Linked DNA regions of Streptomyces clavuligerus. The protein of the gene in region 1 binds, or shares a complex with, the protein of each later gene. Links are inferred from orthologs where the notes say so. Each region holds a gene or a part of one and is shown on either strand. Other genes may lie near its edges.

The links. The genes of interacting proteins can lie anywhere in the genome.
Region 2: the proteins of dnaG (region 1) and dnaB are in contact, whole or in part, in a crystal structure (PDB 2R6A), measured with the Geobacillus stearothermophilus proteins. The link is inferred for Streptomyces clavuligerus from one-to-one orthologs. Residues at the interface, in WP_049624496.1 of Geobacillus stearothermophilus: Lys456, Leu457, Leu458, Pro459, Ala460, Asn463, Ala464, Leu467, Leu535, Leu536, Ile537, Ala538, Gln544, Glu545, Asp548, Tyr549, His552; in WP_033016901.1 of Geobacillus stearothermophilus: Ser13, Glu15, Ala16, Gln18, Glu91, Leu92, Asp94, Ala95, Val96, Pro97, Thr98, Ala99, Ala100, Asn101, Tyr104, Tyr105, Ile108.

Annotation. Positions count from the first base shown.
Region 1 is NZ_CP027858.1:4,776,817-4,781,968, forward strand. The notes cover bases 1,167-4,074. They hold dnaG (DNA primase), read left to right. Parts: upstream 1,167-1,617; coding sequence 1,618-3,531; downstream 3,532-4,074. Other genes in these bases: CRV15_RS20075 (NAD(P)/FAD-dependent oxidoreductase), read left to right, coding at 1,167-1,526; CRV15_RS20085 (RNA polymerase sigma factor), read left to right, coding at 3,812-4,074. Also shown: CRV15_RS20070 (deoxyguanosinetriphosphate triphosphohydrolase), read left to right, coding at 1-78; more of CRV15_RS20075, read left to right, coding at 258-1,166; more of CRV15_RS20085, read left to right, coding at 4,075-4,969; CRV15_RS20090 (ABC transporter ATP-binding protein), read right to left, coding at 5,003-5,152. UniProt on the Escherichia coli protein: RNA polymerase that catalyzes the synthesis of short RNA molecules used as primers for DNA polymerase during DNA replication.
Region 2 is NZ_CP027858.1:3,364,801-3,370,019, forward strand. The notes cover bases 682-3,656. They hold dnaB (replicative DNA helicase), read left to right. Parts: upstream 682-1,423; coding sequence 1,424-2,890; downstream 2,891-3,656. Other genes in these bases: CRV15_RS14110 (MATE family efflux transporter), read right to left, coding at 682-980; CRV15_RS14120 (aminoglycoside phosphotransferase family protein), read left to right, coding at 2,948-3,656. In the rest of the region: more of CRV15_RS14110, read right to left, coding at 1-681; more of CRV15_RS14120, read left to right, coding at 3,657-3,838; CRV15_RS14125 (serine hydrolase domain-containing protein), read left to right, coding at 3,920-5,219. UniProt on the Escherichia coli protein: The main replicative DNA helicase, it participates in initiation and elongation during chromosome replication. Travels ahead of the DNA replisome, separating dsDNA into templates for DNA synthesis.

The DNA.
Region 1 (5,152 bases):
GTGATCGTGGACCAGCTCGCCTCCCTCACGGACGCCGCCGCCCGCGCGCTGCACGCCCGGCTCACCGCGCGGCCCTGACCCCGTACGGCCCCGGCCTCCCCGCGCCCCGGCGGCGCGGGTGGGTCCGCCGGGGCGCGGACGGGTCCCGGCCGCCGGTGAGACACGCCGGACCACTCCCTCTTCCGCCATCCCGCCGGGTGCGGGAGGCTCGCTGAAGGCCGATCAGTACAGCAGCCGGAACACCATGGAGGCACGAAGTGGTCGACGGACACCAGACCTTCGTCATCGTCGGGGGTGGTCTCGCCGGGGCCAAGGCAGCCGAAACCCTCCGCCAAGAGGGGTTCACCGGACGGGTGATCCTCGTCGGCGACGAACGCGACCATCCCTATGAGCGCCCGCCCCTGTCCAAGGGCTATCTGCTGGGCAAGGACGAGCGGGACAGCGTCTTCGTCCACGAGCCCTCCTGGTACGCCCAGGCCGATGTGGAACTCCACCTCGGCCAGAGTGTCGTCGCCGTCGACCGGGCGGCCAGGACCGTCCGGCTCAGCGACGGCACCGTCCTCGGCTACGACAAGCTGCTGCTCGCCACCGGGGCCGAGCCCCGCAGGCTGGACATCCCCGGCACGTCTCTCGCCGGGGTCCACCATCTGCGCCGCCTCGCCCACGCCGAACGGCTCCGCCAGGTACTGGCCTCGCTCGGCCGGGACAATGGGCAGCTCGTGATCGCCGGAGCCGGGTGGATCGGTCTGGAGGTCGCCGCCGCGGCCCGTTCCTACGGCGCCGAGGTCACCGTCATCGAGCCCGAGCCCACCCCGTTGCACCAGGCCATCGGCCCCGAGCTGGGGCAGTTCTTCGCCGATCTGCACACGGAGCACGGCGTCCGCTTCCACTTCGGCGCCCGGCTCACCGAGATCACCGGACAGGACGGCATGGTGCTCGGCGTCCGCACCGACGACGGCGACGAGCACCCCGCGCACGACGTCCTCGCCGCCATCGGGGCGGCCCCCCGCACCGCCCTCGCCGAGGCCGCCGGGCTCACCCTCGCCGACCGGGCCCACGGCGGCGGCATCGCCGTCGACGCCTCGCTGCGCACCTCCGACCCGGACATCTACGCGGCGGGCGACGTGGCCGCGGCCGAGCACCCCGGGATCGGCGCCCGGCTGCGGGTCGAGCACTGGGCCAACGCCCTCAACGGCGGCCCGGCCGCCGCGCGCGCCATGCTCGGCCAGGAGGTCGCCTACGACCGGGTGCCCTACTTCTTCTCCGACCAGTACGACCTGGGCATGGAGTACTCGGGCTGGGCCCCGGCCGGGTCGTACGACCAGGTCGTGGTGCGCGGCGACGCCGGGAAGCGGGAGTTCATCGCGTTCTGGCTGAAGGAGGGCCGGGTGCTCGCGGGGATGAATGTGAATGTGTGGGACGTCACGGCCCCGATCCAGCAGCTGATCCGTTCGGGCGGAGCCGTGGACGCGGACGCGCTCGCCGACCCCTCCGTCCCGCTGGACTCCCTGTCCGGGCAGGGGTGAGCCACCCCCGCCCGGCCGTGATCGCCGAAGCCCTCCGGGGCCGGGTCCGCGGCCGGGCGGGGATGTCGGCCGTCCACCGTAGAATTCACCCGTGGCAGGCAGGATCAACGATGACGACATCAAGGCGGTACGGGACGCGGTTCCGATCGATGCCGTCGTGTCCGAGTACCTCCAGCTGCGCAACGCGGGAGGCGGCAATCTGAAGGGGCTCTGCCCCTTCCATGACGAGAAGTCCCCGTCCTTCCAGGTCAGCCCGGGCAAGGGGCTCTTCCACTGCTTCGGCTGCCAGGAAGGCGGCGACACGATCGCCTTCGTGATGAAGATCGACCACCTCACCTTCTCCGAGGCGGTCGAGCGGCTGGCGGGCACCGCCGGGATCACCCTCCGCTACGAGGAGGGCGGCTACAACCCCAGCCATCAGCGGGGCGAGCGCATCCGGCTGGTCGAGGCCCACAAGGTCGCCGCCCAGTACTACGCGGAGCAACTGGAGAACAGCCCCGAGGCGGCGGCCGGGCGCACCTTCCTCGCCGAGCGCGGCTTCGACCAGGCGGCGGCCCTGCACTTCGGCGTCGGCTACAGCCCCCAGGGCTGGGACCACCTCACCCGTTTTCTGCGCGGCAAGGGCTTCAGCGACAAGGAGCTGACCCTCTCCGGCCTCTCCCAGGAGGGCCGCCGGGGCCCCATCGACCGCTTCCGGGGCCGGCTGATGTGGCCGATCCGCGATATCTCCGGCGATGTCGTCGGCTTCGGCGCCCGCAAGCTCCACGAGAGCGACAACGGCCCCAAGTACCTGAACACCCCCGAGACGGCGATTTACAAGAAGTCGCAGGTGCTGTACGGGATCGATCTGGCCAAGAAGGAGATCGTCCGGACCAGTACGGCCGTGGTCGTCGAGGGGTACACCGACGTCATGGCCTGCCATCTGGCCGGGGTGACGACCGCGATCGCCACCTGTGGCACGGCCTTCGGCGGCGACCACATCAAGATCCTCCGACGGCTGCTGATGGACCATGCCACCGCCGAGGTGATCTTCACCTTCGACGGTGACGCCGCCGGGCAGAAGGCCGCGCTGCGGGCCTTCGAGGACGATCAGAAGTTCGCCGCCGAGACCTCCATCGCGATCACCCCGGGCGGGATGGACCCCTGTGATCTGCGGCTCGCCGAGGGCGACGCGGCCGTGGAGGCGCTGGTGGGCTCCCGGACCCCGCTGTTCGAGTTCGCCATGCGGCAGATCGTCCAGCGGCACAATCTGGAGAACCCGGCGGGGCAGGCGGGGGCGCTCGACGAGGCGGCCCCCGTGGTCGCCAAGATCAAGAACCCGGCCATCCAGCACGGGTCCGCCGTACAGCTCGCGGGCATGATCGGCATCCTCGACACCCAATTCGTGGTCAAGCGGGTGGCCCAGCTCGCCCGCTGGGCCCGGGACCGGGGCGGACGCGGCCCCGCCCCCGGCGACACCCGGCGGCGCGGCCCCCAGCCCCCGCAGCAGGCCACCGCCCCCGCCCCGGCGGGCGGCCCCGCCCTCCATCTGCGCAGCCCCGCCCACCGCACCGAGCGCGAGCTGCTGAAACTCGCGCTCCAGCACCCCGAGTTGGTCTCTCCCGCCTTCGACGCGTACGGGATGGACGAGTTCACGGCGGCGCCCTACGCGGCCGTCCGGCAGACCGTCGCGGACGCGGGCGGCACCGAGCAGGGGCTCAGCGACGGCCCCGGCTATCTCGCCCGGGTGCGCGAGGCCGCGCCCAACGACACCGTCCGCGCGCTCGTCACCGAGCTGGCGGTGGAGGCGATCCACGCACGGACCGTCGACGAGATCTACGCGGGAGTGCAGCTCGTCCAGGTCCGGCTGCGCGCCGTGGACCGCCGGGTGCTGGAGATCCAGGGCACCCTGACCCGTCTCGGGCAGCACGCGGACCCCGAGCGGTTCTCCGCCGTCCAGAACGAGCTGTGGGTGCTCCAGCAGTACGCCCAGTCCCTGCGCACCCACGGCGCGGCGGCGCTCTGAGCCCCCGCGCCGGGCCCGGTGCGCACCGGAGAACGGATCGCTGGGTAACCGCCGGGTCACAGCGAGGACAAAAATTCTCCGCACGCCCCTCGTGGCGGCTGTGTGTCGTACCCCACACTGGGATTCGGTGCCCGAGCCCCGGAGGGCGGCCGGTCCACCTCCGGTGGGCCTCCCCACCCCCGTGGATCGTTCATCGTGTACGGGACGCGGCGCCCCGGTCGCCCCGTCCCGCTGCCGTACGCCCCCAGACCCGGCAGCGATCACCCTGGAGGTCGCCCCCGTGCAGACCCGGACCCTGACCGAGACCCCGGCGGAACGTTCTGCCCGGCCCGATCCCCTCCCGGCCGTTCCCGCGCAGAGCCCGTCGCCGCACCACCCCGAGGCCCCGGCGGCCGAGGCCCTTCAGGACGGGGCGGGCGCCGAGGAGAACGCCGAGGAGAGTGCCGAGGCGATCGGTGGGACGGGCGCCGAGGAGAGCGCGCCACGACCGGGGTCCGCCCGTACCGCCCGGTCCGAGAGCAGCGGCCCCTCCTCCGACCTCTTCCGTCAGTATCTGCGGGAGATCGGCAGGATTCCGCTGCTCACCGCCGCCGAGGAGGTGGAGCTGGCCCGCCGGGTCGAGGCCGGGCTCTTCGCCGAGGAGAAGCTGGCCGCGACCCCCGACCTCAACAGCTCCCGGCTCGCGGCCGACCTCGACCGGCTCGTCGTCATGGGCCGGATGGCCAAGCGCCGGCTGATCGAGGCCAATCTGCGGCTCGTGGTCTCCGTCGCCAAGCGCTATGTCGGCCGCGGACTGACCATGCTCGACCTGGTCCAGGAGGGCAATCTCGGGCTGATCCGCGCGGTCGAGAAGTTCGACTACACCCGCGGCTACAAGTTCTCCACGTACGCCACCTGGTGGATTCGCCAGGCCATGTCCCGGGCTCTCGCCGACCAGGCGCGCACCATAAGGGTCCCCGTCCATGTGGTCGAACTGATCAACCGGGTGGTCCGGGTGCAGCGCCGGATGCTCCAGGAGCAGGGCAGCGAGCCCACCCCCGAGGAGGTCGCCGCCCAGCTCGACCTGCCCCCGGAGCGGGTCAGCGAGGTACTGCGGCTCGCCCAGGAGCCGGTCTCGCTGCACGCGCCGGTCGGGGAGGAGGAGGATGTCGCCCTCGGCGACCTCATCGAGGACGGCGACGCCGCGTCCCCCGTCGAGTCCGCCGCCTTCCTGCTGCTGCGGGAGCATCTGGAGGCCGTGCTCTCCACGCTCGGCGAGCGCGAGCGCAAGGTGGTCCAGCTCCGCTACGGCCTGGCCGACGGCAGGCCGCGCACCCTGGAGGAGATCGGACGGATCTTCGGCGTGACCCGGGAGCGGATTCGCCAGATCGAGTCCAAGACCCTCAACAAGCTGCGCGACCACGCCTTCGCCGACCAGCTCCGCGGCTATCTCGACTGAACCGCCCGGCTGGGTCCCGGGCGGCCCCGGGACTCAGTCGACCTCCGCCACCGCCTCCGCGAACTGCGCCGAGTACAGCCGGGCGTAGGCGCCGCCCGCCGTCAGCAGCTCGTCATGGGTGCCCTGTTCGACGATCGAGCCGTTCTCCATCACCAGGATCACGTCCGCGTCCCGGATGGTGGA
Region 2 (5,219 bases), 1.4 Mb from region 1 along the record:
ACTCCTCCGAAGACGATGCCCCACTGCACCATCCGGCGGCAGACCTGCCGTGCTCCCTGGGCGTCCCCGGCTCCCAGGCAGCGGCCGATGATCGCCTGGCCCGCTATGGCGATCGCGTCCAGGGCGAAGGCCATCAGACTCCACAGCGAGAGAACGATCTGATGGGCGGCGATCTGGTCGTCCCCCATCCGGGCGGCGACGGCGGTGGCGATCATCAGCACGGCCCGCAGCGACAGGGTGCGGACGAGCAGGGGGGCTCCGGCACGGGCGCTGGCCCGTATGCCCGCCGCATGGGGACGCAGGGAGGCACGGTGGCGCCGGGCCCCGCGGATGACCACGATCAGATAGGCGACGGCCATCCCCCACTGTGCGATCACGGTGCCCCAGGCGGAACCGGCGATGCCGAGTCCGGCCCCGTACACCAGGCCCACATTGAGGACGGCGTTCGCGGCGAAACCGGCCCCGGCGACCACGAGCGGAGTGCGGGTGTCCTGGAGGCCGCGCAGTACGCCGGTGGCGGCCAGCACGATCAGCATGGCGGGGATGCCCAGGCTGGATATGCGGAGATAGGTGACGGCGTAGGGGGCGGCGGTGTCGGAGGCCCCGAGGATGTCCACCAGCGCGGGCGCGGCGGGCAGGGTCAGGGCCACCAGGGCGGCTCCGAGGAGGGTGGCCAGCCAGATGCCGTCCATGCCCTGGCGGATGGCGGCACCGAGATCGCCCGCGCCGACCCGCCGGGCGACGGCGGCCGTGGTGGCGTAGGCGAGGAAGACACAGACGCTCACGGCGGTCATCAGCAGGGCGGCCGCGATGGCGAACCCGGCGAGCTGGGCGGTGCCGAGGTGGCCGACGACGGCGCTGTCGACCATGACGAAGAGGGGTTCGGCGACCAGCGCTCCGAAGGCGGGGAGGGCGAGCGAGACGATCTCTCGGTCGTGCCGCCGCCGGAGCGCCTTCGGGGAGGTGGGGGCCTGGGTCATGGGCTCAAGGTAATCGTCCACAGGTAATAGATGCAAACCGTGTGTGGCTATTACTTCTCATCGAAGCGCCGGTTCCGGGGCGTCTCGTTTGTCGCGATCTTGGCCCCCGGGGAAAAGTTTTTCTCCCCCACAGGCCGTGGATGGAAGACTCGCTGGTCAGAGGGGTCCTCCCGGGCGTGACATGATTTTGTCCACAGCACTGTCCCCCGCTCCATGCACAGGTTCCGGGGAGTTCTCCACAGCATCGGGGCGCTCATCCACATGGCCTGTGGATAACCAGATTGGCTGACGGTGCCCGGGGCCCTACCGTGGACCCTCGCCCGACGCGCCGGAAGCGGAGTTGGGCCACTCGTTTTGTCAGTCCTGTGCCGTAGAAAGAGGGGGCACGGCGAGGTCCGCTGAGCGGACGGGAGGAGGTGGCCCGGGTGAGTGTCTCCGAGCCCTTGGACGACCCCTGGGCGGCCGAAGGCGGCCCCGGCGACCGTCTGCCCGTCTCCCGTCAGCGGCGCGGGGACCAGCGCTCCGGCCGGGACGACCAGCACGACCGGGGCAGGGACTCCGAGGGCTGGGACGGCGGCTCCCCCGGCTTCGAGCGGGTGCCGCCCCAGGACCTCGACGCCGAACAGTCGGTCCTCGGCGGCATGCTCCTCTCCAAGGACGCGATCGCCGATGTCGTGGAGGTCCTCAAGGGCCACGACTTCTACCGTCCGGCCCATGAGACGGTCTACACCGCCATCCTCGACCTCTATGCCAAGGGCGAGCCCGCCGACCCCATCACCGTCGCCGCCGAGCTGGTCAAACGGGGGGAGATCACCCGCGTCGGCGGTGCCTCCTACCTCCACACCCTCGTCCAGTCGGTGCCGACGGCGGCCAACGCCTCGTACTACGCCGAGATCGTCCACGAGCGGGCGGTGCTCCGGCGTCTCGTGGAGGCCGGTACCAAGATCACGCAGATGGGCTATGCGGCCGACGGCGACGTGGACGAGATCGTCAACTCGGCCCAGGCGGAGATCTACGCGGTCACCGAGCAGCGCACCAGCGAGGACTATCTGCCGCTCGGCGACATCATGGAGGGCGCGCTCGACGAGATCGAGGCGATCGGCTCCCGCAGCGGTGAGATGACCGGGGTACCCACCGGCTTCACCGACTTCGACTCGCTGACCAACGGCCTCCACCCCGGCCAGATGATCGTCATCGCCGCCCGTCCCGCGATGGGCAAGTCCACGCTCGCCCTGGACTTCGCCCGGGCCTGCTCGATCAAGAACAACCTGCCGAGCGTGATCTTCTCCCTGGAGATGGGGCGGAACGAGATCGCGATGCGGCTGCTGTCCGCCGAGGCCCGCGTCGCGCTGCACCACATGCGCTCCGGCACCATGACGGACGAGGACTGGACCCGGCTCGCCCGCCGGATGCCGGACGTGTCGCAGGCGCCGCTCTACATCGACGACTCCCCGAACCTCTCGATGATGGAGATCCGCGCGAAGTGCCGTCGGCTGAAGCAGCGCAACGATCTGAAACTGGTCGTGATCGACTACCTCCAGCTGATGCAGTCCGGCGGCTCCCGGCGCGCCGAGAGCCGGCAGCAGGAGGTCTCGGACATGTCCCGTAACCTCAAGCTGCTCGCCAAGGAGCTGGAGCTCCCGGTGATCGCGCTCTCCCAGCTGAACCGTGGCCCCGAGCAGCGCACCGACAAGAAGCCGATGGTCTCCGACCTGCGTGAGTCGGGCTCCATCGAGCAGGACGCCGACATGGTGATCCTGCTGCACCGCGAGGACGCCTACGAGAAGGAGTCCCCGCGCGCGGGCGAGGCCGACCTGATCGTGGCCAAGCACCGTAACGGCCCGACCGCCACCATCACGGTCGCGTTCCAGGGCCACTACTCGCGCTTCGTGGACATGGCCCAGACCTGAGCCGACCGCCCGGGTAATTCACTGGCCGAGGCGGAGCCCGGGCAGAAGGCTGTCACCGTGACACTTCATGAGAACGAGATCGGTGTGGATGAGGCGGTCGTCCGGTCGCTGCTGCGGGAGCAGCGACCGGAGTGGGCCGACCTCCCCGTCTCCCCGGCCGGCGCGGGCACGGACAACACCATGTACCGGCTCGGCAGCCATCTGCTCATACGGCTGCCGCGCACGCCGGACAACGCGAAGGCCGTACAGAAGGAACAGACGTGGCTGCCGCGGCTGGCGCCGCATCTTCCCTGTCGCATCCCGGAGCCGGTGCACGCCGGTACCCCGAGTTCCGCCTTTCCGCTCGCCTGGTCGGTCTACCGCTGGATCGACGGTGACGAGGCCGGCCCGGGATCGGTCACCGATTGGCCCGCCTTCGGGGCCGACCTGGCGGCGACCGTGCAGAGGCTGCACTCCGTCCCTCTGATGGGAGCTGTGCGGCAGGGCGGGCTCAGCTGGTACCGCGGGGGTGGCCTGGGAGCGTGCGACCGGTGGATCAGCGAGTACTTCGACACCTGCGGGACGATCCCGGGTCTCGACCTCGACCTCGCGTACCTGCGGCACCTGTGGCGGAGTGCGCTCGCCCTGCCCGAGCCGTCCGGCCGGCAGGTATGGCTCCACGGCGACCTCAAACCCACCAACCTTCTGGTTCAGCAGGGGAAGCTGCACGCGGTCATCGACTTCGGGTGTCTCTCGGTCGGCTTTCCCGACGCCGAGCACGCGCCTGTGTGGGATCTGCCCCCCGGGGCCCGACAGGCGTACTGGGACGCCATGAGCCTCGACGACGTGACGTGGTCGCGTGCCCGGGCGTGGGCCATCGCCGTCGGAGTCAGCGGGGTGGCGTACTACTGGGACACCTATCCCGCCTTCGTCGGCGCATGCCTGTCGCGCCTCCGCGCGATCACGTGACAGCGGGATCGATGAGTACGGCCCCCGCAGCTCCGGGACCCGGCGGACGGTGCGGTGCGGGGACTTCGATAGACCTGCTCCATGACCTCATCAGTGACCACTCTGCTGCCCGCCACCGAGCGGGCCCTGCTGACCAGCGTCGCCACCGCCCAGTCCACGGGCCGCAGCCCCTCCCTGGTCGCCGGAGTCGCGCGCGACGGGCAGCTCGCGTGGACCGGGGGCTGTCCCGAGACGGACGGATTCCGGCCGGCGCAGACGCAGTACCGCATGGGCTCGATCACCAAGACCTTCACCGCCGTCCTGGTGCTGCGCCTCCGTGACGAGGGGCTGCTCGACCTGGACGACCCGGTGGAGCGGCACCTGCCGGGCACGGGGCTGGGGCCGGTGACGATCGCCCAGCTCCTCGGGCACGGCGGCGGGCTGCGCGCCGAGTCGCCCGGACCCTGGTGGGAGCGGACCCCGGGCACGCTCCGGCCCGGACTCGCCGATGTGCTCGGCGAGGGCCCGATCCACCCCGCCGGACGGCGCTTCCACTACTCCAACCCCGGCTACACCGTGCTGGGTTCCCTGGTCGAGGCGGTCCGTGGTGTCCCCTGGGAGGAGGCGCTGCGCACCGGGATCCTTCAGCCCCTGGGGCTCACCCGCACCGGCCTCAGGCCCGAGGCGCCCGCCGCCGAGGGCTGGGCGGTGCACCCCTGGGCGGATGTGCTGCTCCCCGAACCCTGCGCGGACCTGGGGCTGATGACCCCGGCGGGAGGGCTCTGGTCCACGGTGACCGACCTCTGCCGGTTCGCCGTCTTCCTGGCCGAGGGGGACGACCGGGTGCTCGGGGCGTCCTCGGTGCGCGAGATGAGGACGCCGTCCACGCCCGCGGAGAACGGCGAGTGGGACAGCGCCTACGGTCTGGGGCTCCAGGTCGTCCGGGCCGACGGCCGCACCCTGGCCGGGCACAGCGGCTCACTGCCGGGCTTCCTCGCCGGACTCTGGTTCAGCGTGGAGGACCGGATCGCCGCGGTCGCGCTCGCCAATGCCACCTCGGGACCCGCCGTCCCGGCGGTCGCCGCCGACCTCGTACGGATCGTGGCGGAGGCCGAGCCGCCGCTGCCCGCCCCCTGGAAGCCGCTGGCCGGGGTTGATCCGGAGCTGCTGGCGCTGACCGGCCCCTGGTACTGGGGGACGTACACGTATGCGCTGCGGCTGCTTCCCGGCCGGGCGCTGGAGCTCCAGCCGCTGAAGGGTTCCGGCCGGGGCGCCCGTTTCACCCCGGAACAGGACGGCACCTGGACGGGGCAGAACGGCTACCACGCGGGGGAGACGCTGCGGGTGGTGCGCCGGGAGGACGGTTCGGTCCGCCATCTCGACGTGGGGTCCTTCGTCTTCA